DNA from 2 places in the Citrobacter sp. ANG330 genome. Region 1 is predicted to be linked to the other one. Evidence: predicted binding sites of a transcription regulator. Region 1 holds the regulator's gene; the other holds the start of a gene.

Region 1 (12,364 bases):
CTTTCGTGACGTTGGTATCTGCCGGGCCACCGTTAGGCGGGTTGTATTTAATGCCACCATCTTCCGGCGGGTTGTGGGACGGGGTAATCACAATACCGTCAGCCAGCGGACCGCCTTTTTTGTTGTGGACCAGAATGGCATTAGATACGGCAGGCGTCGGGGTAAAACCGTTGTTCTCCTGAACAATCACGTCGACGCCGTTCGCGGCAAGCACTTCCAGCACGGAGATAAACGCCGGTTCAGACAGTGCATGGGTGTCTTTACCTACATAGCACGGACCGGTGACGCCGTTTTTTGCTCGTTCTTCCGCGATAGCCTGCGCAATCGCCAGAATATGGGGTTCGTTGAAGCTATGACGGCCTGCACTGCCGCGGTGTCCGGAGGTACCGAACTTTACCGCGTGTTCCGCATTTCCTTTTGCGGGTTTCAGTACATAGTATTGTGACGTCAGTTGCGCGACGTTAATCAAATCACTCTGTTGTGCAGGCTTGCCTGCACGGTCGTGGATTGCCATTGCCTGGTCCTTTTCTGCATGGATTAAATTGTTCCGCAAACCTTTTCAATCAATTCCGCCGGGAATTGCATTGACTGCATGATGTGTTCGATCATGCTGCATTTACGGCCAGTGTTAGTGTTGGTAATCACCCAATACGGCGTGCCTGGCACGTGTTTTGGTTTGGTCTGATTACCGTTTTTCAGCAGCGTCTGTTCATCAGGCGCGAAATAGACACGCGTACGGCCATGCAACGATTCCGTCGCCTCAGCAAACGCGTGTTGATCCAGTGTATAAAGTGTAGTCAGCACCAGCATAAAGCGGTTAACGGCTTTCTTCTGCTCCGCATATTCATCGGACAGAAGCAGTTCACGTACTGCGCGCACTTTATCTTTGACAAGATTGACGGGTTTCGCCTCGGCAACGACCGGCTGTGCGGCGCGAACCTCTTTTGTCACTGGCGTGACGGGCTGTGATGTGGCGGAAAACTTCAACATCCGCCGTAAAATCTCGGATGCGCTCTCGCCGATATGCTTCGTGTGGCTGGCAATATAGCTATAGAGTTCATCATCAACTTCAATCGTTTTCATCTTAATCCAGTGCGGTGTCTTATCTGATCTGAAATACAAATCGTTGGGAGTATAGGAGCAAATCCCAACGGCGAATAGCGTCAAACCTGGCTGAACAAAAAACTCGGAGAAAACCGAAGTGGTTGCAGCCCAGTGGCAGAATGGTCAACATAATACCCTAACCCGACAGAGCGAAAAAAAGAACTTTGCCATGAAATTGAATATCCGAGCGCAATCCGCACAAAACCTGCACAATAATTCTCCCATCGTACTGGTTCATGGTCTGTTTGGCAGCCTGGACAATCTGGGCGTACTGGCACGCGATCTGGTGAGCGACCATGACATCATTCAGGTCGATATGCGTAACCACGGTCTCTCTCCTCGCGACCCGGTGATGAACTACCCGGCAATGGCGCAGGATCTGCTGGACACGCTGGATGCGCAACAAATAGAAAAAGCCACCTTTATTGGTCACTCGATGGGGGGGAAAGCGGTGATGGCGCTCAGCGCGCTGGCCCCGGAACGCATCGATCGTTTAGTGGCCATTGATATCGCCCCGGTGGATTACCACGTCCGCCGCCACGACGAAATTTTCGCCGCCATCAACGCGGTGACGGCATCAGAGGCAAAAACCCGCCAGCAGGCGGCCGCGGTCATGCGCGAACATCTTAATGAAGAAGGCGTGATTCAATTTTTGCTGAAATCGTATGTTGACGGCGAGTGGCGCTTCAACGTACCGGTATTGTGGGAGCAATATCCGCATATTGTCGGTTGGGAGACGATTCCCGCCTGGGATCACCCGGCGCTGTTTATCCCCGGCGGCAACTCCCCTTACGTCACCGAGGCGTACCGCAATGAATTACTGGCACAGTTCCCACAAGCACGCGCGCATGTGATTGCCGGGGCTGGTCACTGGGTGCATGCCGAAAAACCGGAGGCGGTGCTGCGCGCCATCCGTCGTTATCTTAATGAAACGGCTAACTGATTAAAAACTCAGCGTCCGTGCGCGATTACGCGTGTGAACGTTGGCGCGCCTCATTCGCTGATGTATGATGGCGCGCTATCCAGCCGGGCAGAGGCCTGGCTGATTGTTTCCCCGAAGTCACCAAAATCATGGCCAAAGAACAAACGGACCGTACGACACTAGATCTGTTCGCGCACGAGCGTCGCCCGGGACGACCGAAAACCAATCCGCTTTCGCGCGATGAACAGCTGCGCATTAACAAGCGTAATCAACTCAAACGCGACAAAGTTCGCGGCCTTAAGCGTGTCGAACTCAAACTCAACGCGGAAGCTGTCGACGCGCTGAATGAGTTGGCGGAATCCCGTGAGATGAGCCGTAGTGAACTGATAGAAGAGATATTGATGGCCCAACTGGCAGCGCTGCGCGGTCAGGATCTCGCCTGAAATCCCCCCTTCTCCCACTTTCGTGTAGCACGGAGTGCACTTGTATGCGTTTGCTATTTCCGCATACCTGACTGTTCTGCTATGATTGCCCTTATCTGCGGGCAATTCGCCCCCACCATTTCAATAAGTTTCAAGAGGTTACTTTACTCATGGCAATCACTGGCATCTTTTTCGGCAGCGACACCGGGAATACCGAAAATATCGCAAAAATGATTCAAAAACAGCTTGGTAAAGACGTTGCCGATGTGCATGACATTGCAAAAAGCAGCAAGGAAGATCTCGAAGGTTATGACATTCTGCTGCTCGGCATCCCAACCTGGTACTACGGTGAAGCGCAGTGTGACTGGGATGACTTCTTCCCGACTCTCGAAGACATTGATTTTAACGGCAAACTGGTTGCGCTGTTTGGCTGTGGCGATCAGGAAGATTACGCAGAATACTTCTGCGACGCGTTAGGCACGATCCGCGATATCATTGAACCACGCGGTGCCACCATCGTGGGCCACTGGCCGACCGCCGGCTATCATTTTGAAGCCTCCAAAGGCCTGGCAGATGACGATCATTTTGTCGGTCTGGCGATTGACGAAGACCGTCAGCCGGAACTGACCGCTGAGCGCGTAGAAAAATGGGTGAAGCAGATTTCCGAAGAACTGCACCTCGACGACATCATTAACGCCTGATGTTTTGCGGCGCAGACAATGTTTGCGCCGCATCAATAGTCAGAACCAATCAAAATAATTGCTACAAATTTGTAACTTTCTTGCCCATCCCTGTACAATGTGCGGGAGTTTTTCGGTGGCGCTCTCATTTCCAGGCAATACCGACTATTTATTAACATTTGCCAGAGGCTTGCAGTTTTCATTTAGACACGGCAGTCCTATAATGAAACGCATTATCCCGAGTGCAATTTCTGTCACTTCTTGTATGAAGTGAATCGTTTAGCAACAGGACAGATTCCGCATGACTGACAACAATACCGCATTAAAGAAGGCTGGCCTGAAAGTAACGCTTCCTCGTTTAAAGATTCTGGAAGTTCTTCAGGGACCGGATAACCATCACGTCAGTGCGGAAGATTTATACAAACGACTGATCGACATGGGTGAAGAAATTGGTCTGGCGACCGTATATCGCGTGCTGAACCAGTTTGATGACGCCGGTATCGTAACCCGCCACAATTTTGAAGGCGGCAAATCCGTTTTTGAGCTGACCCAGCAGCATCATCACGATCACCTGATTTGCCTTGATTGCGGCAAAGTGATCGAATTCAGTGATGAGTCTATTGAAGCGCGCCAGCGTGAGATTGCGTCAAAGCATGGCATTCGTCTGACGAACCATAGCCTCTACCTTTACGGTCACTGCGCTGAAGGCGATTGCCGCGAAAACGAACACGCGCATGACGCGAAATAATCTGCATTATTCTGAAAAGCCAACCTGCCGGTTGGCTTTTTTTATGCCTGCTATTCCCCATTCAGCACTTTCCTCCGCCAGCATGTTGCTTTAATGTAAAATATCACCCTGCCTCACCCGGAGAATCGAAATGGAACTTCGCCAGCTACGTTATTTTGTCCGCATTGTGGAAACCGGCAGTATGGGCAGCGCGGCGCTCGATCTCGACATCGGCGTCTCTGCGCTCAGTCAGCAGATGACGCGGCTGGAAAACGAGCTTGCGATCCGCCTGTTGCAGCGAACCTCACGTGGTGTGACCCCCACTAACGCCGGTCTGGCCTTTTATTCACAGGCGCAACTGGCGCTGCGTCACGCCGATGATGCGATCCTGGCGGCTCGCGAAGCGCGGTTATCCGGACACGTCAGCGTTGGCATGGCGCCCAGCACCGCTTCCATCCTCGGAATGCCGTTTATTGACGCGATGCGGAAACACTATGCCGACGTGCGTTTGCACGTGGTGGAAAGCCTCTCCGGCAATCTGGAAAGAATGATCAACACCCGTCAGATTGATCTGGCGGTCGTGTTTCAGGAAAAGAAGATCCTGCGCTGGAGCGCCAGACCGATCCTCGAAGAGCGGCTGTTTCTGATTGGCACGTACGACCTGCTGGCGGATATTACGGATGACACCATAACCCCTGCTCAACTGGCGAATATTCCCCTGATCATGCCAAGCCAGGGCCACGGACTGCGTGGCAGACTGGAAGGCATCTGTCAGGAACACGGACTGAAGGTGAATATCGCCACGGAAATTGACGGTCTGACGTTACTGATGCGCGCCGTTCGCAGCGGACTCGGCGCCACGCTGCAACCCGGAGCGGCCATTTCACATCTTGAGAGGGAAGCGCTAAGAGTGATCGGCGTTCACAATCCTATACTCAGCCGCCCTAATTTTCTGGTCAGCCTGTCTGACGATGAACTCACCCCCGCCGGTCTTGCAGCCCGCGTGATCCTCACAAAAGTGATGCGTGAACTGGTGGAAACCGGTAGTTGGCCGGGCGCAACCCTTTACACTCACTAAACAGCTCTTTAGCTTCCCGCCATAGCGGCCGTACAACCTGTGCGTATACATTTTAATTACAAATTTAACAAATAGTTAAATGGTAATGGAGTCTACGATGGTTGATGTACTGGTGATCGGCGGCGGTAATGCCGCGTTATGTGCCGCCTTAACCGCCCGCGAGGCAGGAGCCTCGGTGTTGTTGCTAGAAGCTGCGCCCAGAGAATGGCGCGGTGGAAATTCTCAACACACGCGCAATTTACGCTGCATGCACGATGCGCCTCAGGATGTGCTGGTCGAGAGTTATCCCGAAGAGGAGTTCTGGCAGGATCTCTGGCGTGTCACCGAAGGTAATACTAATGAAGCGCTGGCGCGTCTGGTGATCCGTACCTCTTCGCAATGTCGCGACTGGATGCGTCAGCACGGTGTTAATTTTCAGCCTCCGCTTTCGGGCGCGCTGCACGTGGCGCGAACCAACGCCTTTTTCATGGGCGGCGGGAAAGCGCTGGTGAACGCCTATTATCGTAGCGCAGAAAAGCTGGGGGTACAGATTCGCTACAACACGCCGGTTCAGGCCCTCGAACTGCGCAACGGTGAGTTTGTCGCTGCCCTCGCCGGGAACGAACGCATTGAAGCCCGCGCCTGCGTCCTGGCCGCCGGCGGATTTGAATCTAATCGCGAATGGCTGCGCGAGGCCTGGGGAGAAAATGCCCGCGGCGAATGGCCGGCCGATAACTTCCTTATTCGCGGCACCCGCTTTAATCAGGGCGTTCTGCTCAAATTTATGATCGAGGCCGGAGCCGACGTCATTGGCGATCCCTCTCAGTCACATTGTGTCGCCATTGATGCCCGCGCCCCGCTGTATGACGGTGGCATTTGCACCCGCGTGGACTGTGTGTCACTTGGCGTGGTGGTCAATCGGGATGCGGAACGCTTTTACGATGAGGGCGAAGATTTCTGGCCCAAGCGCTATGCCATCTGGGGCCGACTGGTTGCCCACCAGCCCGGTCAGATTGGCTACTCCATTATCGACAGCAAAGCAATCGGTCACTTTATGCCACCAGTATTCCCCGGTGCGCAAGCCAACACATTGGGGGAACTGGCTTGCCAGCTAGGGCTGGATCCTGAGCGCTTTACCCATACCGTGGAGCGCTACAACCAGGCCTGTCAGCCAGGCCAGTTTGATCACACCACGCTGGACAACTGCGCCACACAGGGACTAACGCCACCGAAAACCCACTGGGCGCGACCTGTCGACACGCCCCCCTACTACGGTTACGCCCTGCGCCCAGGGATCACCTTTACCTATCTGGGGCTGAAAGTGAATGAACACGCCGCGGTCCACTTCGCTGGCGTCCCCAGCCGGAACCTGTTCGTTGCCGGCGAAATGATGGCGGGTAATGTGCTGGGCAAGGGCTATACCGCCGGTGTCGGCATGTCCATCGGCACCACCTTTGGTCGCATCGCAGGAAAAGAAGCCGCGCAGGCAGCACGTAAGGAGGCGCGTCATGAAGCAGCTTGAAAAACTGATTATCGAGGCCAAAATTCTCACCGAGCCAGAGGCTGAAGTCGAGCGGGTGATGCAGGTATGTAACGCCTGCCGCTACTGCGAAGGATTTTGCGCCGTGTTTCCGGCGATGACGCAACGGCTGGAATTCGGCAAAGCGGACATTAATTATCTGGCCAACCTGTGTCACAACTGTGGCGCTTGTCTGCATGCCTGCCAGTATGCGCCGCCGCATGAATTTGCCATCAACGTGCCAAAAGCGATGGCGCAAGTGCGTCTGGAAACCTACCAACACTATGCGCTGCCTGCAGCTTTCGGCGCGTTGTATCGCCGGGCGGGCATCACCGTGACGCTGGCGCTGGTCTTTAGTCTGATCCTCTTTTTACTTCTCGCGATGGGGCTAAAGGGATCGCTGCTCCACCCGCCGCTGGCCGGTGATTTCTACCAGATTTTCCCGCACAACCTGCTGGCCTGGATGTTTGGCTCGGTTTTCATACTGGCTATCGGGTTACTGATGGCAGGGGTTATCCGCTTCTGGCGCGAGATTTCTCCCGTCGGGCCGCGTCCGGCGGAAATTGCCGAAGCGTCGCACAATGCGCTAACGCTGAAATACCTCGATGGCGGACATGGCAAAGGCTGCAACGACGCTGACGATGCTTTCACATTGATGCGTCGTCGTTTCCACCACCTCACTTTTTACGGATTTATGCTCTGTTTCGCCGCCACCGTTGTGGCGACGGGCTATCACTATCTTGCCGGATGGGAAGCGCCCTATCCGTTCTTTAGCGTTCCGGTGATGCTCGGCACCCTGGGCGGGATTGGGCTGACGATCGGCCCGGCTGGGTTGCTGTGGCTAAACCTGAAGCGCTCGCCGCTGCATGGCGATGCGCGACAAAAACCCATGGATCGCGGTTTTATTTTGCTGTTGCTGCTGACGAGTCTGACCGGTTTAGGCTTGCTGGCGGGAAGAGATACCTCATGGATGGGGATCCTGCTTGCCATCCATCTTGGCGTGGTCATGGCACTTTTTTTGACCATTCCGTACGGAAAATTTGCCCACGGATTCTACCGCTGCGCCTCCTTACTCAAGTGGGCAATTGAGAAGCGTCGCGGAAAACAGGCGGGGGTCGCAGGCGACTGACCGCAAACTCTTACCTCTATAAATATTATGATAAGACAGTGGAGCAAACCTCAATGACCCAAACAACATCGCGCGCCGGTACGTTCGGCGCAATACTGCGTGTGACCAGCGGAAATTTTCTTGAGCAGTTCGACTTTTTTCTGTTTGGTTTTTACGCTACCTATATTGCAAAAACATTTTTCCCGGCAGAAAGCGAGTTCGCTGCGTTAATGCTCACCTTCGCCGTGTTTGGCTCCGGCTTTTTAATGCGCCCTATCGGGGCCGTGGTGTTGGGCGCGTATATCGACAGGATTGGACGACGAAAAGGGCTGATGGTTACCCTGGCCATTATGGGTTGCGGCACCTTGCTTATCGCCCTCGTCCCCGGTTACCAGACTATCGGTTTGCTTGCCCCGGTGCTGGTTCTGCTGGGGCGCTTGCTGCAGGGTTTTTCTGCTGGCGTCGAACTGGGCGGCGTTTCGGTCTATCTTTCTGAAATCGCCACACCCGGCAATAAAGGCTTTTACACCAGTTGGCAATCGGCCAGTCAGCAGGTGGCTATCGTGGTCGCCGCACTGATCGGCTACGGTCTGAATGCGACGCTGGGTCACGATGAAATCTCCGAATGGGGCTGGCGGATCCCGTTTTTTATTGGCTGTATGATTATTCCGTTGATCTTTGTTCTTCGCCGTTCATTGCAGGAAACCGACGCTTTTTTACAACGTAAGCATCGCCCCGACACGCGGGAAATTTTTGCCACCATTGCAAAAAACTGGCGCATTATCACCGCGGGTACTCTGCTGGTGGCGATGACGACTACGACCTTTTATTTTATTACCGTCTATACCCCCACCTATGGGAGAGCGGTGCTGAACCTGAGTGCGCGTGACAGCCTGGTAGTCACCATGCTGGTAGGGATTTCTAACTTCATCTGGCTGCCGATTGGCGGCGCTATCTCTGACCGGATCGGGCGTCGTCCGGTGCTGATGGGCATCACCGTGCTGGCGCTCATCACCACCTGGCCGGTGATGAACTGGCTCACCGCCGCGCCGGACTTTACCCGCATGACGCTGGTACTGCTCTGGTTCTCGTTCTTTTTCGGGATGTATAACGGTGCGATGGTGGCGGCCCTGACAGAGGTGATGCCGGTTTATGTCCGAACCGTGGGTTTTTCACTGGCCTTTAGTCTTGCAACAGCCATTTTCGGCGGCCTGACGCCTGCCATTTCCACGGCGCTGGTCCAGTTGACCGGTGATAAAAGTTCGCCAGGATGGTGGCTGATGTGCGCCGCGCTGTGCGGGCTCGCCGCGACGGCAATGCTGTTTGCGCGTCTTAGCCGCAGTTATCAGACTGCAGAGAATAAGCTCTGAAACGCAAACGGGCGGAGAACACTCTCCGCCCGCCTTATGTTGTCTCTGACGCTTACTTCGCCGTATTGTTGCTGCGAATTTCCTGCCAGATCTTGTCACAATCGGCTTTCACAGCCTGGTCGTTACCGGTGCGGGTCGCCTGAATGCATTGCTGATAATCCAGCACGCGGACACTTTCCTGATTCGCAAACTGCTGATGCTGTTTTTCTTTTTTCAGCACATCCAGCACGCTCTGGCAGGCTTCGATTTTCTCTGGCGATCCCTGAGCCGTATTGATACAGGCGCTGTACGCCTCTTTCAACCGGCTGTCTTCTTTCGGGGCCGTTGACGGCGCACAGGCCACCAGTCCCGAGGCCATTACGGCAATGAGTAACAGTTTTTTCATAGCACAGTCCTCAACGAGACGGCAGGCCCAAGGCCTGCCGCTGGTGGCATTAGAAGATGGTGAATGGCGCGATCACGATGAACTTCACGTCACGCTCATCCTGGAAGATGTTGCCGTAACCACCGCCCCAGCTCGGGATGTTGGAGTGGTTGTCATACTCGGTGAAGTGCAGTTTAAACATGGTGCCTTTCGCACGACCGTCCTGCAGGGTGTAGACCGCATCCAGGCTGTACGAAGATTCTTCGATGGTACGGTTTTTGTCATAGTAGGCGTCCGGGCTGCTCTGCCAGGTAGACGGTTTCGCGTCCCAGGCATACACATAAGAAGCCCCGACAGCCCAGCCAGGCAGGTTCCAGTTCTTCAGGTCATACATCGCACCAAAGAAGACTGCTTTTTCGCCGTTGGCGTTGAAGTCTGAACGGTTATCCCACCAGATATCCAGACGACCATTGGATGACGCATAGGTCGGCGTCATACGTTGCAGGAAGAACCCCTGTTGACCTTCAGCCTTCACCCAGGTTCCTTCCAGACGCAGGTCAACCACTTCCGCCACTTTGTAGCCGAAGGTTAACGCCTGCAGCCAGGCGGTTCCGTCATAGATATCGCTGGCGCTACGGTCATCAACTTTGTCACGCGCACCGTAGAACTGATAGCTGGTGGAGAATGGGTTCCCGCCTAAATCAAACTTGTAGCTGGCTTTCGCAAAGTACTGATCGACATAACCTTCAGACTGACCAAATGCGGCTTCCAGCACCAGGTCATTTTTGAAATCATATTTTGCGCCGACAGAGTGGAGATAATCGACTTTGGTTTTCTTATCGCCCTGGTAGAATTTATCGACTTCAGTGTGCCACGGCGCTTTATATTCATTGGCCCACATATAGGAGAAGCTCAGCGCGCCCGCATCGCCGTAGTCAAAGTTAGCACCCGCTTCAGCCCCCTGATAGGTCCCTGGCATAAAACTCCAGTGCGGTGCTAACAGCGTCTGACCGGTAGGCTGAATATAACCGGCACGTGCCCAGGCTGGACCATATTTGAATTTCGCGGCGGCCTTATACAGACTGATTCCGCTCTTATCGCCGGAATAGTCTTCATCATAGCCTTTGTTCTTTTTCGAAAAAGCGATTTCGTTTGGATGGCCGCTGTCGCCGTTTTCCGCCATTTCAATTGCGGTAAATGCCGCCACATCGAGACCGAACATATCTGCTGCATAGCCAGACTGGAAATCCAGGTTGGCGTTCCAGGTCGCGTGAGAAAGGTTGGTTTTATATTTATCTCCGTCGGTGACATCTTTACGGTCGCGCTCACGCTGCCAGTAATAAATGCCGCCCGTCAGGGTGGAATCATCGATAAAGCCTTCGGCCTGTGCCTGCGGAACAACGACCAGACCCGACAGTGCTGTGATACTGGCGATAGCCAACGCCAGCGCACTACGTTTGCCACTAAACGTACGCATATGTTAATCCTCTTTGACGTATAAATTGCTGTTGCCAAAGGCAAAACAGCGAAAAAATAAAAATGTAAAAGTAGTACCGAGAAAAACCTCACTGACTACAGTGATAGACTATTTTTCGCGACGCGAATTATCAATACCTTTCTGTAACGAGAATGTAAGAGTATGAGCAACCGCACATATTTCATTGCTTCCTGTTACATTTCATTCATTAATCAAAAAAATGGCACAGGGGCTAGAAATTCCTTTGTTTTCCAGAAGGATGAAAGCGGTTTCATATTATTGTCAGTTTATTACGTAAGTTAGCCGAAACTCGCGTTTGTTAATGACTTTATTTCTGAATGGGAATTAATTCGCTTCGCAAAGTGAGAATACTCGTCGAAAAAAAACGCCGCAGAGTGCGGCGTTTGAAGGGAGTGCAGCAACAGATTATTCGCCGACCTTCGCCCAGGTGTCACGCAGGCCGACGGTGCGGTTAAACACCGGTTTTTCTGCGGTGGCATAACGGCTGTCCAGACAGAAATAACCTTCGCGCTCGAACTGGAATGCTTTACCGGCGACCGCATCTTTCAGCGACGGCTCAGCAAAACCCTGTTTGATCACCAGTGATTCCGGGTTCATGACGGACAGGAAATCTTCCGCCGCGCCTGGGTTTGGTACGCTGAACAGACGATCGTAGAGACGAATTTCAACCGGCAGCGCGTGCGCAGCGCTCACCCAGTGGATCACGCCTTTTACTTTGCGACCATCCGCCGGATCTTTGCTCAGGGTATCCGCATCATAGGTACAGAAGATGGTGGTAATAGTGCCTTCGGCATCTTTTTCCACACGTTCTGCTTTCACCACATAGGCGTTACGCAGACGCACTTCCTTACCCATCACCAGACGCTTGTACTGCTTGTTGGCTTCTTCGCGAAAGTCAGCGCGATCGATCCAGATCTCACCGCTGAAAGGCACTTCACGCGTCCCCATTTCCGGTTTGTTCGGATGGTTAGGCATGGTGACCATTTCACTTTCACCTTGCGGGTAGTTTTCGATAACCAGTTTAACCGGATCGATAACCGCCATCGCACGCGGCGCGTTTTCGTTCAGATCTTCACGAATGCAGGATTCCAGTGATGCCATCTCAATAGTGTTGTCCTGCTTTGTCACGCCAATGCGTTTGCAGAACTCACGGATCGCTGCGGCGGTATAGCCACGACGACGTAAACCGGAGATGGTCGGCATGCGCGGATCGTCCCAGCCTTCAACGTGTTTGTCCATCACCAGCAGGTTCAGCTTACGCTTGGACATAACGGTGTATTCCAGGTTCAGACGCGAGAATTCATACTGGCGCGGATGAACCGGAATGGAGATGTTATCCAGCACCCAGTCGTACAGACGACGGTTGTCCTGGAACTCCAGCGTACACAGAGAGTGGGTGATGCCTTCCAGCGCATCGCTGATGCAGTGGGTGAAGTCGTACATCGGGTAGATGCACCACTTGTTGCCGGTCTGATGGTGCTCGGCAAACTTAATACGGTACAGAACCGGATCGCGCATCACGATAAATGGCGACGCCATGTCGATCTTCGCACGCAGGCAGGCTTTACCTTCTTCGAAGCCACCGGTACGCAT
Region 2 (12,364 bases), on a different contig from region 1:
CGCCCGCTGGCGGTGCTGAGTGTCTTCTCTGCCTTGCCTCCGCCTTCAGAGTTCTCTGAATCATCCTGTTTTAACAATGATTAGCGATATTTTCATCCACAGTCTGATGGGCATCTGTGTGCATGGGTTGCAAAATGGTAAGCAATAGCAAAGAAGGAGGATCTCCCGTGAATAAATCGATGTTGGCGGGTATAGGGATTGGCGTAGCTGCTGCGCTGGGTGTGGCGGCGGTTGCCAGTCTGAACGTGTTTGATCGTAGCCCACAGTATGCTCAGGTGGTTTCTGCAACACCGATTAAAGAGACGATTAAGACGCCGCGTCAGGAGTGTCGCAACGTGACGGTGACGCATCGTAAACCCGTCCAGGATGAGAACCGCATTACCGGTTCGGTACTGGGGGCAGTCGCCGGTGGCGTGCTGGGGCATCAGTTTGGCGGTGGACGAGGTAAAGACGTCGCAACGGTGGTCGGGGCATTGGGGGGCGGTTACGCCGGTAACCAGATCCAGGGGTCGATGCAGGAAAACGACACCTATACCTCCACGCAGCAGCGTTGCAAAACTGTCTATGACAAGTCGGAAAAAATGCTCGGTTATGACGTCACCTATAAGATTGGCGACCAGCAGGGCAAGATTCGCATGGATAAAGATCCTGGCACGCAGATCCCACTGGATAACAACGGCCAGTTAATTCTGAATAACAAAGCGTAAAAAAGCTGTACTCTGCACGTTAGCCCCTCATTCGCTCAGGCTGAGGGGCTTTTTTTATCAGAAGGTCAACGCGTAGTTCAGGCCAAAGGTCCGACCCCGACCCTTATACTCGTACAAGGACGGGCTGCCATAGGTTGGGCTGTACAGCAACGGTGCGCGCTGTCCCCACAGGGTGGTGTAATCTTCATCCAGCAGGTTTTCAATGCTGAAGGTCAGTTTACCCAGTGGGAGTTGATAACTGCCAATGAAGTCGACGGTGTTATAGCCATCCAGCTTGTTACCGCTGGCGTCGCTGAGATCAAACGACTGCTGAGTCTGAACTCGCAGCGACCACGGCTCGGGCGCCCAGCCGACCCAGGCGGTGGCTTTGGACGGCGACGCGAGCGTGACATCCCATTTTTCCCATTTTCCGTTCTTTTTCACTTCAGATTTCAGGACGTTAAAGTTCGCCCCAAGACTCCAGTCGCTGTCAGGGATGAAGTAATCTGCTGCGCCTTCCACGCCGTAAATCCGGCGATCGTCAGGCTCCACGCGGATGGTCATGTCGCTACGATTGATGACAATCGACTTATCAGAGGTGGAATAGTACGCCGCCAGTTGGGTACGCAGATTATCGCCGGTGTAGCGCCAGCCCAGCTCATACGAATTGACCTTGATCCCTTCAAGGCGCGAATCCGCCACGTTCACGCTGCGCTGGAGTTGGTAATGATCGCCCACCAACTGGTAAGTACCGTTGCCGTAGTATTTCCCGGGATCCGGCAGCTCAACGCCCTGGGAGAAGTTAAACCACGCCTGCTGGCGTTCAGTTAGATGCGCCAGCAGCCCGGCATTGAACAAGAAGTTGTCGTAATCGGTTTTGCCGCCAGGGATGACATCGGCAGAACTCGCTAAACCGTTGGCAATCCCCTGCTGTTGCGCATAACCGACAAAATCATCAACCCGATTTTCCGTCCACTGATAGCGCACACCACCGCTCAGGGTGAAGATGTCGTTAATGTCGTAACTGCTTTGCAGGAACGGCGCGAAGTTGGTGATGCTGTAGCCCGGATAACGTCCGGTCGTGTAGGCCGTGCGGTTGTCCATTCCGCCTGACGGTACGGACCAGGCCAGATCGAAGAATTTCTGGTTGGAATCGAAAGTTTCATGATCCGCATCGATACCCCACGTCAGCTCCCAGTTATCCATCAACTGGCTGTTGAGGGTGATTTTGGCGCCGAACTGATCGGTATCCTGCTGCGATGCTGAGAAACTGGTCACCTGGCCTTTGCTGAGCGTCGGGAAGGGATAGAATGTTAGCGACTCATCGCGGTAATAGATCTGGCTGACCAGATTCTGACCGAAGAAGTCCGCGTCGGAGTATTGCAGGCTGATCAGATGGCGCTCCGTCCCTGGAATACGGTCAGAGCTCAGCCCGCTGCGGGTGCTGGCGGTTCCGCTACCGGTAACGGCGGACATATTTTCGCCCAGGTACAGTCCGTAGTCTTCATCGCCCTGGCTCTTGTAATACTGGGTGACGACCTGTATCTGACGATTATCATCGATGTCGAGGGTGCCGGTACCCATCACATCCAGACGATCGGAGTGCTGCAGGCCGGTTTGCGTGTTGTCCAGCATCAGGGCGTCGCCATTGCCGTCGTACCAGCCGCCAAAGCGCTGATAGGCCACAGACAGTCGGCCAGACGCGCGATCCGTTCCTCCGCTGACCGCGGCGGCGACGCGCTCGTCGTGATCGTTGCTGTTGTTAAAACCCGATTTGCTGCCCAGTTCAAGATCCACCTGGCGGTCCGGCTGGCCTTTTTTGGTCACAACGTTGATTAAGCCGCCGGTGCTGCCTCCGCCATACAGCGAGGTTGCGCCTGAAATGACCTCAATATGGGCAATGTTAAACGGGTCGATCGCATCCAGTTGGCGGCTGTCGGTACGCGAGGAATTCAGGCGTACGCCGTCGATCAGCACGACAATCGCACGTCCGCGCATGTTCATACCATAATTGGTGCGTCCCTGGCTGCTGACATCGATGCCGGGGATCAGCTGTGCCAGCACATCTTTGAACTCTTTACCGCCCTGAATCTGTTGCTCAATCTCCTGGCCTTCAATCACCCAGGTTGTTTGGGCCATTTCGGCGACGGTTTTCTGGCTGCGGTTGGCGCTGACGATGAGGTTATCTTCTTCTGATTGCGCCGCCGCAGCGGGTAGAGTCAGGGCTAACAGGATCGGGTTGAGGGCCCAAAGACGCTTATTCATTCGCATTCCTTTCAAAATATCTGTGCAGGTGAGTATGGTTATTACCGGACGGATACCGGCTGTTACATTGTGAAACAGATGTAAAATCAAATGCGGATTTTGCTGATAATAATTCCTATTATCAAATGATTTTTGCGAAAATTTGATGCTAACCCAGTGATAGCACTGGTATTTGTAGGGGGATTACGGGGGGCTTAACCGGGAAACGCCGTTTCCCGGTCAATAAAACGATCAGGCTTTAAGCAGTTCAGGCCATAAGCGAAGGGTAGTGCGGGTGATTTGCATCAGTTTGTCGAAACCGGCACCTTCCCGGGCGCTGATGGACATCCCCTGCAAAATGCAGCTCAGATACTCGGCAAGATGTTGCACATTGCAGTGTGCCGGGATCTCACCGCGCTCCTGTCGCTGGCGTAAAAATTGCGTTAGCGTCTGTTCCTGCATGGCGTGACGTGATTTCACCGTATGCGCAATGTCGCGTGACGCGGCGGCAAGCGTCGCGGAGGTGTTAATCATAAAGCAACCCGCGGGAGTGTCCTTACTGGTAAAACAGGTTGCCACCGCGGTGAAGTAATCCTCAAGCGCCGCCTCAACGCTTTTCTCTTCGCAGAATAACTGCGCTTCATGTTTTGCCGCGAAGCGGGCGATGTATCTGTCCAGCACTGCGCGGAATAGTCCCTCTTTATTGGTAAATTCCGCATACAGCGTTGGCGCTTTCGCACCTGTTGCTTCAACAAGATCAGAAAGCGATGTCGCCTCATAACCGTGCTGCCAGAAGAGTGTCATGGCCTTATCAAGCGCGGCTTCCCTGTCGAACACTTTTGGTCGGCCACGGCTTTTTTTAACACAACTTGTCGATTCAGTTGTCATGATGCCGTTGTACCTTAATGGGTTTAGTGAACAACCATTATAAAAATAAACCCGCATGGGCTCCAGCGCATTCGCGAGAAAAATATTTCCAGCTTAGTCGTATGAAAGATAAGCGCTTTTGATTTTATATAACGATCGTTATAAAAAATGGGTTGACGTGTGACCTGGATCACATCTATCATTTACCTATCGATCGTTAAGTAAATGCTTACGACGCCCAATCATCTGCAAAAGGTCACTATTATGAAAAACGTAAAAACACTCATCGCTGCTGCTGTTCTGAGTTCACTGTCATTCGCAAGCTTCGCGGCTGTAGAAGTTCAGTCCACCCCTGCCGGCCAGCAAAAAGTCGGCACCATCTCGGCTAACGCAGGGACTAACCTGAGTTCACTGCAGGATGAGCTGGCGCAGAAAGCGGATGCTATGGGGGCGAAATCTTTCCGTATCACTTCTGTGACGGGTCCGAACAACCTGCACGGTACTGCGGTCATTTACAAATAAGCATTAACCCTCATTAATGCCTGCTACTGCTTAAACGCGACATAAAAAAGCCCCGCTGGATACACAGATTCAGCGGGGCTTTTTCATATCCGGAACGGTTACATCGACTGCTGTTCCACCTCACGATGGCGTCTGACATCGACCGGCATCCCGGAGCGAACATCCATTACATGCTGCATCACCGCTGCGTCTGTTTGTGCAGAATCCTTAAACGCCTGCAGGGTGCTGTTCAGCACAATAGGCAGAACCTGCGGGTCATCATCAATATTCTTCGACAGTGGCTGGTGGACTTCAACCAGACGCGTCCCGTCCGGCTCAACCGAGGCTTTGATCGGGGTATTGATGATATTCACTTTGGTGCCAGGCGTAACCTGTCTGAACAGTGTCTCGATGTCGCCATCTCGCAGGCGAATACAGCCAGAGCTGACGCGCATGCCAATACCGAAATCGGCGTTGGTACCGTGAAGCAGATAGACACCGCCGTACGCGGCTAAGCGAATAGCATGGTGTCCCATTGGGTTATCCGGACCAGCAGGGACAACTGCGGGCAGGTCGATGCCTTGCGCTTTATAGCGGGCGCGAATATTCGCCGTCGGCGTCCAGGTTGGGTTGGCGCGCTTGTCGGAGACGGTCGTGACCATCGTCGGGGTCAGGGTATCACCGCCCAGTTGGCCAATACCGATAGGGTAGACGGTGACCGAATTTTTCCCAGGAGGGTAGTAATAAAGGCGCAGTTCAGCCAGGTTGATGACAATGCCTTGACGCGGGGCATCCGGCAGTAGCGTCTGCAATGGAATGGTCAGCACGCTGCCCGCACGGGGAACGTAAGGATCCACGCCAGGATTCGCCTGCAACAGCGCGAGAAAACCGACGTTATATTTTTTCGCGATGGCTTCCAGCGAACCGCCGTTATTTTCGACAACGTGGTACTTATTTTCTCCGACCACTTTGCTGCCAGGTGGAGGAAGAGGCCAGGTATTCGCCTGTGCGGGAAGCGCAAACGTAATGCTGGCGGTGAGCGCAAAAAATGCCAGCCAGCGGGAGAGTCGCATCTTGTTCATTATCATCACAAATCAAAGGGTTATTATGCCAGAGGAGTCCAATGATAATTATGGCGGGGCGGTGTGTCTTTAAATGCAAGTGAAGTGCAAAGAGTTGTAAAGATCGCGGAGATTTGCCTGATGGCGCTGCGCTTATCAGGCCTACGAACAGGAATCGATGTGTAGGCCGGATAAGGCGAAACCGCCATCCGGCACCACACAATTACGCTACGGCGTTTTCTTCCAACTGCTGCATAAACTGACGCACCCAGTCCATCCGCGTTTTCCGTTCGGTCAGATCCTGGATGAATTTCAGTCGGGTCGGCCCGTCAAGACGGAAGTGCTGCGGCTGTTTTTGCAGCAGTCCAATCAGCCAGCTCGGGTTGACATGGTTCTTCTCGGCAAATTCGATAGTGCCGCCTTTCTCGTTGCCTTCCAGTTTACGAATACCCAGCTTCTGCGCCTGTTGACGCAAGCGGGCGATATCCAGCAGGGTACGCGCCGGATCGGGCAGCAGACCGAAGCGGTCGATCAGCTCCACTTTGATCTCTTCAAGTTCATTCTCGCTCTTCGCGCTGGCAATGCGTTTGTAGAACGACAGGCGCGTGTTCACATCGGGGATGTAATCATCCGGCAGCAGCGACGGCATTCGCAATTCAACTTCGGTTTGCTGGCTGGTGAGATCTTCCAGCGACGGTTCGCGTCCGGCTTTCAGGGCATCGACGGCGTTTTCCAGCAGTTCCATATACAGTGAGAAGCCGATGGTTTCCATCGAACCACTCTGTTCTTCCCCGAGCAGTTCGCCCGCGCCGCGGATCTCCAGATCGTGAGTCGCCAGCGCAAAGCCCGCGCCCAGGTCCTCCAGCGAGGCAATCGCTTCCAGACGTTTTTGCGCGTCGGTAGTCATCGCTTTGGGATGTGGAGTCAGTAGCCAGGCATACGCCTGATGATGTGAACGCCCCACGCGGCCGCGCAACTGGTGTAACTGCGCCAGACCGAAGTGATCCGCACGCTCGATAATAATCGTGTTGGCGGTCGGGATATCGATCCCGGTTTCGATAATGGTGGTACAGACCAGCACGTTAAAACGTTGATGGTGGAAGTCGTTCATCACGCGTTCCAGTTCGCGTTCGCGCATCTGTCCGTGACCAATGGCGATCCGCGCTTCCGGCACCAGTTCCGCCAGCCTGTCGGCGGCTTTCTGGATGTTTTCCACATCATTGTAGAGATAGTAAACCTGGCCGCCGCGCAGCACTTCACGCAGAATCGCCTCGCGGACCACCAGCGCATCGTACTCGCGAACAAACGTTTTCACCGCCAGACGGCGCGCTGGCGGCGTGGCGATAATCGACAGATCGCGCATGCCGCTCATCGCCATGTTCAGCGTCCGTGGGATTGGTGTGGCGGTCAGCGTCAGAATGTCCACATCGGCGCGCATCGCTTTAATGCGCTCTTTATGGCGCACGCCGAAACGGTGCTCTTCATCGACGATCAGCAGCCCCAGATCTTTCAGTTTCACATCGCTTTGCAGCAGTTTGTGCGTGCCGATCAGAATATCAATTTTGCCCTCGGCGACCTGTTCCAGGATCTGCGCCTGTTCTTTGGCGCTGCGGAAGCGGGAAAGCATCTCGATGCGCACCGGCCAGTTGGCAAAACGGTCGCGGAAATTATCAAAGTGTTGCTGAGCGAGCAGGGTGGTCGGCACCAGAACTGCCACCTGCTTGTGGTTTTCGACCGCGAGAAACGCGGCGCGCATCGCCACTTCGGTTTTCCCAAATCCAACGTCGCCACACACCAGACGGTCCATCGCCAGCGGCTGACACATATCGCTGAGCACCGCGTTAATCGCCTGCGCCTGGTCGGGAGTGGTTTCGAAAGGGAAGCCGTCGCAGAACAGTTGATACTGCTCGCGATCGTGTTTGAAGGCAAACCCCTCTTTTGCCGCGCGCTGGGCGTAAATGTCCAGCAGTTCGGCTGCCACATCGCGGACTTTTTCCGCCGCTTTTTGCCGGGCGCGCGACCAGGCGTCGCCGCCGAGTTTATGCAGCGGCGCATTCTCTTCAGCGCCACCGGCGTAACGGCTGATAAGATGCAAAGAGGAGACCGGGACGTAAAGTTTGGCGTCATTGGCGTAGGTGAGCATCAGATATTCACCTTTGATCCCGCCCGCTTCCAGCGTGGTCATCCCGGCATAGCGTCCAACGCCGTGCTCCAGATGCACCACGGGCTGACCCGGATGCAACTCCGCCAGGTTGCGGATCAGCGTATCCGGGTTAATGGTACGGCGCGAATCCTGACGACGGCGCGCCACGCGCTCGCCCAGCAGGTCGCTTTCACAGATGAGTGCCAGATTGCGCGTCGTATCGATAAACCCGTGCTCGGCGGCGCCAATCATCAGATAGCGTCCAACATCCGTCGCTTCATCCAGACGCATAATGCGTTTCGGCGCGACTTTGATTCGGGCGAGCAGTTCACCCAGCGCTTCACGGCGACCTTCACTCTCAACCGAGAAAATCACCGGCCCGTTGAAGGACTCAAGGAATTTACGCAGCGCATCCAGCGGTGATTTTTGCTGCGCCTGAACCGCGAGGTCCGGCAGCGACTGGAAGCCTAAGTTGGTATTTGCCGCTTTGGCGGGAAGGTTGTCGGTTTTGAGCTGCACACGGGGCCAGCGCTTGAGTTCAGAAAAAAGCTCATCCACGCGTAGCCAGAGCGATTCCGGCGGCAGCAGCGGACGCATCGGATCCACGCCACGGTTTTCGAAACGCGCCAGCGTATCGGCCTGAAAACGCTCAGCGCTGTTTTCTAAATCGCCGGTATTGACCACCAGCGTATTGGCCGGGAAATAGCTAAACAGCGGCGGCAGCGGCTCGCTGAAAAACAGCGGCTGCCAGTATTCGATCCCCGCCGGTAAGGTGCCTTTGCTGACCTGCTGATAGATATGCTCAGCGTCGCGCTTCACCTCGAAGGTATCGCGCCACTGGCTGCGAAACAGCTCGATCGCCGTTTTGTCGGTCGGGAACTCGTGGGCAGGCAGCAGATTGATGGCGTCGACTTCTTCCAGCGTGCGTTGGGTATCCGCGTCAAACAGGCGCAGACTGTCAATTTCATCGTCGAAGAAATCCAGACGATAGGGCTGTTCGCTGCCCATGGGGTACAAATCCAGCAGCGCGCCGCGAGTGGCGTATTCGCCATGTTCCATGACCTGATCAACGTGCCGGTAACCCGCGCTGTCGAGCTGTAAACGCAGGGCATCGCGCGATAAACGCTGACCTTTTTTCATCACCAGCGCATGGCCGTGCAGATAGCTGTGCGGGCAGACGCGCTGCATCAGGGTATTGACCGGCACGATCAGCACGCCGCGCTGCATTGACGGCAACTGATACAGCGTGGAGAGACGTGAGGAGATAATTTCCTGATGCGGAGAGAAACTGTCGTAGGGCAGGGTTTCCCAGTCCGCGAGGCTCATGACCATTTGATCGGTAAACTGACGAATTTCATCATGCAGGCGCAGCGCGTTTTGCATATCGGGCGCCACGAGCACGACGGGGCCGGTATGACGTTCGGCAATTTCCGCCACCAGCGTGGCGCAGGCAGCCCCGGTCAGTTCACCCAACAGGCGCTGGTCGCCCGCTTTCACGGGCAGCGTATAACGTTGTTGTACAGGCATTCGGTTGTCAGAATCTCTTGTAGGTAGTCGTCTGATAGCAATGCCCTTTATTATCCGTGATCGCTCCTCATTAGCAAATTGAATCGCCCCCACATGAGGGCGAAAGGTTTAGCGGGAATAGCTAACGGCTTGCGGGCGGGAAGGCGGAGAGAAGAGGATATCGCCGAACAGGTGATGAGACAGTTTACGTACCGCAAGACCTGCCAGTGTACAGATCAACAGGCTGGCAAAGGGATAGATCAGCAACAGAGCCAGTTCCAGTTCGGGGGACCAGACGGCGGCATTGATTTGTGGGATCAATAGCAAGCTGAACGCCTCCACCAGAATGCGGTGCGTGGTATAAATCGCGATGGTGTTCGAACCGATCACATTAAGCAGGCTGGATTCACGCATACCGAAGCGTTGCTCATACTGATAAAACAACTTCATGATCAGCACAATCGAAACCAACGACAGCAGCAATGAGACATTAAACAGCCATGCCGCGAAAGCCAGCACGAAGACTGCCGCGCTGGGCAGCGCATAACGGCGCAACGGCACCTCTTTAATCCATGCCATCAGCGGGACGCCAAACCAGGCGCCGAGGCTGTAATAGGGCAGGTTGCGGATCACGCTGTTCATTCCCCACCACGGTGTGGCAACAAAATTGACCGTCACGCTCAGTACGACAAACAGGGTGAACAGCGGTACAGCCCAGCGGCTGAACATTTTGCAGACCACGAAATAGACAATGAGTGCGTACAGATACCAGAGGCTGGTGCTGGCAGTCAGCATGCCGTGAAGGAACTGGCTGACGGAACCGGCATAAGCCGCGTTGGAGGCGTTATGCAGATCCCGTTCCGGCGCGAGCAAGTTGTTCAGGGCGCTGAGCGCCATCCACTGGGCCACCCCCCACAGCGCCAGCACCCAGAAGATACTCCAGACTCGCTTGTTGACGCTCGCTTTCCAGCTCACGCTGTCGATATAGCGGCGTATCAAAAACCCTGAAATAAAGAAAAATACCGGCATGCGAAACGGGGCGAGATAGAGATTAACGTAAATCCAGCATTTCGACAGCAGTTGTGAAAGGGGCAACTGGAAGTGGGTCAGGTGGGGGTAGAAGGTGATGACCGAGTGATAGATGACGACCAGACAGATACATAATCCTTTGATTTGGTTGATCCACAGTTCTTTTTGTTTCATCAGGACAGCGTGCTCGCGTTATTCAACATAGCCTGTGATCCTGCGGGGTGACGCGGGTGCTGTAATGCGTAACATTCTGCATTTTGATTTTTTAAGAAAAGGATCAGGGTCGGTGAGGACGATATCCTGCGTCTGTCGCACGGTGGATCATTTTCGACTGTGTACTGACGAACACTTACGGTTCAGGCGTTTACCCATGCGGCTTTCGCTTATATACTCGTGACTTTGCTAACAGCAACCAGACGGATTTCATGTACCAACCTGTCGCTCTATTCATCGGCCTGCGTTACATGCGCGGGCGTGCAGCAGATCGCTTCGGTCGCTTTGTCTCCTGGCTTTCCACCATCGGCATTACCCTTGGGGTGATGGCGCTGGTCACGGTTTTGTCAGTGATGAACGGTTTTGAACGTGAACTGCAAAATAACATCCTGGGGTTGATGCCTCAGGCCATTCTCTCTGCGGAGCAAGGCTCCCTGAATCCTCAGCAACTGCCCGAAAGCGCCGTAAAACTGAACGGTGTGAATCGTATTGCGCCTCTGACCACCGGCGATGTCGTGCTGCAAAGCGCGCGCAGCGTGGCAGTCGGAGTGATGCTGGGTATCGATCCGGCACAAAAAGATCCACTGACGCCGTATCTGGTCAATGTGAAGCAAACCGATCTGCAGCCAGGCAAGTATAATGTCATCCTCGGTGAGCAGCTTGCCGGTCAGCTCGGAGTGAATCGTGGCGATCAAATTCGCGTGATGGTGCCGTCAGCCAGTCAGTTCACGCCGATGGGCCGTCTGCCAAGCCAGCGTCTGTTTACGGTGATCGGCACCTTTGCGGCGAACAGCGAAGTCGATGGCTACCAGATGCTAACTAACATTCAGGATGCGTCACGCATCATGCGCTATCCGGCCGGAAATATTACCGGCTGGCGTTTGTGGCTGAATGAGCCGCTGAAGGTGGATTCGCTCAGTCAGCAGACGCTGCCGGAAGGGACGAAATGGCAGGACTGGCGCGAGCGTAAAGGTGAACTGTTTCAGGCCGTGCGGATGGAAAAGAACATGATGGGGCTGCTGTTGAGCCTGATCGTGGCGGTTGCCGCGTTTAATATTATTACCTCGTTAGGTCTGATGGTGATGGAGAAGCAGGGAGAAGTGGCTATTTTGCAGACGCAGGGGCTGACGCCGCGACAGATCATGATGGTCTTTATGGTGCAGGGGGCCAGCGCCGGGATTATTGGCGCGCTGCTGGGGGCCGCGCTGGGTGCGCTGTTGGCCAGTCAGCTCAATACCCTGATGCCGGTTATCGGTATCCTGCTGGACGGTGCGGCGCTGCCGGTGGCGATCGAGCCGCTGCAGGTCATCGTTATTGCGCTGGTGGCGATGGCCATCGCGTTGCTTTCCACGCTTTATCCTTCCTGGCGCGCTGCCGCCACCCAACCCGCTGAGGCTTTACGTTATGAATAATATCCTGTTGCAATGCGACAAACTGTGCAAACGCTATCAGGAAGGTTCCGTGCAAACTGACGTATTGCACGATGTCAGCTTCAGCGTGGGCGAAGGCGAAATGATGGCGATTGTCGGCAGTTCCGGCTCCGGCAAAAGTACACTGCTTCATCTGCTGGGTGGGCTGGATACGCCGACCTCCGGCGATGTGATTTTCAGCGGCCAGCCGATGAGCAAACTGTCGTCGGCGGCGAAAGCGGAATTGCGTAACCAGAAACTCGGCTTTATCTATCAGTTTCATCACCTGCTGCCGGATTTTACCGCGCTGGAAAACGTGGCGATGCCCCTACTGATTGGCAAGCACAAACCGGCCGAAATTGACACAAGGGCGCGTGAAATGCTGAAAGCGGTAGGACTGGATCATCGTGCCAGCCACCGTCCGTCTGAACTCTCCGGCGGTGAGCGTCAGCGTGTGGCGATTGCCCGTGCGCTGGTGAATAACCCGCGCCTGGTGCTGGCGGATGAACCGACCGGTAACCTGGATGCGCGCAACGCCGACAGTATCTTCCAGCTTCTGGGCGAGCTGAACCGCTCGCAGGGCACCGCTTTTCTGGTCGTTACTCACGATTTGCAACTGGCGAAGCGCATGAGTCGCCAGCTGGAAATGCGTGACGGACGCCTGACGGCAGAACTGAGCCTGATGGGAGCGGAGTAATGGCCTCG

What was found. Region 1 encodes Fur, which represses iron uptake genes when iron is present. Its sites were predicted from a motif close to ATAATAATGAGAACNACTATCAA; they were not measured.
Region 2: a site for Fur is predicted at 3,054-3,076, ahead of QNN88_RS07275 (TonB-dependent siderophore receptor). Genes of this name have one in related genera too.

What each region holds. Positions count from the first base shown of each region.
Region 1 covers NZ_JASJUI010000004.1:415,287-427,650, reverse strand. The annotation lists gene pgm (phosphoglucomutase (alpha-D-glucose-1,6-bisphosphate-dependent)) at 1-514, opposite strand, end outside; gene seqA (replication initiation negative regulator SeqA) at 538-1,083, opposite strand; gene ybfF (esterase) at 1,274-2,047, shown strand; gene ybfE (LexA regulated protein) at 2,176-2,469, shown strand; gene fldA (flavodoxin FldA) at 2,619-3,149, shown strand; gene fur (ferric iron uptake transcriptional regulator) at 3,430-3,876, shown strand; gene tcuR (tricarballylate utilization LysR family transcriptional regulator TcuR) at 4,007-4,933, shown strand; gene tcuA (FAD-dependent tricarballylate dehydrogenase TcuA) at 5,031-6,434, shown strand; gene tcuB (tricarballylate utilization 4Fe-4S protein TcuB) at 6,421-7,560, shown strand; gene tcuC (tricarballylate/proton symporter TcuC) at 7,614-8,909, shown strand; gene chiQ (ChiQ/YbfN family lipoprotein) at 8,962-9,294, opposite strand; gene chiP (chitoporin ChiP) at 9,344-10,750, opposite strand; gene glnS (glutamine--tRNA ligase) at 11,177-12,364, opposite strand, start outside.
Region 2 covers NZ_JASJUI010000002.1:305,935-318,298, reverse strand. The annotation lists gene QNN88_RS07280 (glycine zipper 2TM domain-containing protein) at 168-707, shown strand; gene QNN88_RS07275 (TonB-dependent siderophore receptor) at 765-2,951, opposite strand; gene comR (TetR family copper-responsive transcriptional repressor ComR) at 3,183-3,818, opposite strand; gene bhsA (multiple stress resistance protein BhsA) at 4,062-4,319, shown strand; gene ldtC (L,D-transpeptidase LdtC) at 4,418-5,383, opposite strand; gene mfd (transcription-repair coupling factor) at 5,583-9,029, opposite strand; gene QNN88_RS07250 (acyltransferase family protein) at 9,138-10,211, opposite strand; gene lolC (lipoprotein-releasing ABC transporter permease subunit LolC) at 10,463-11,662, shown strand; gene lolD (lipoprotein-releasing ABC transporter ATP-binding protein LolD) at 11,655-12,356, shown strand; gene lolE (lipoprotein-releasing ABC transporter permease subunit LolE) at 12,356-12,364, shown strand, end outside.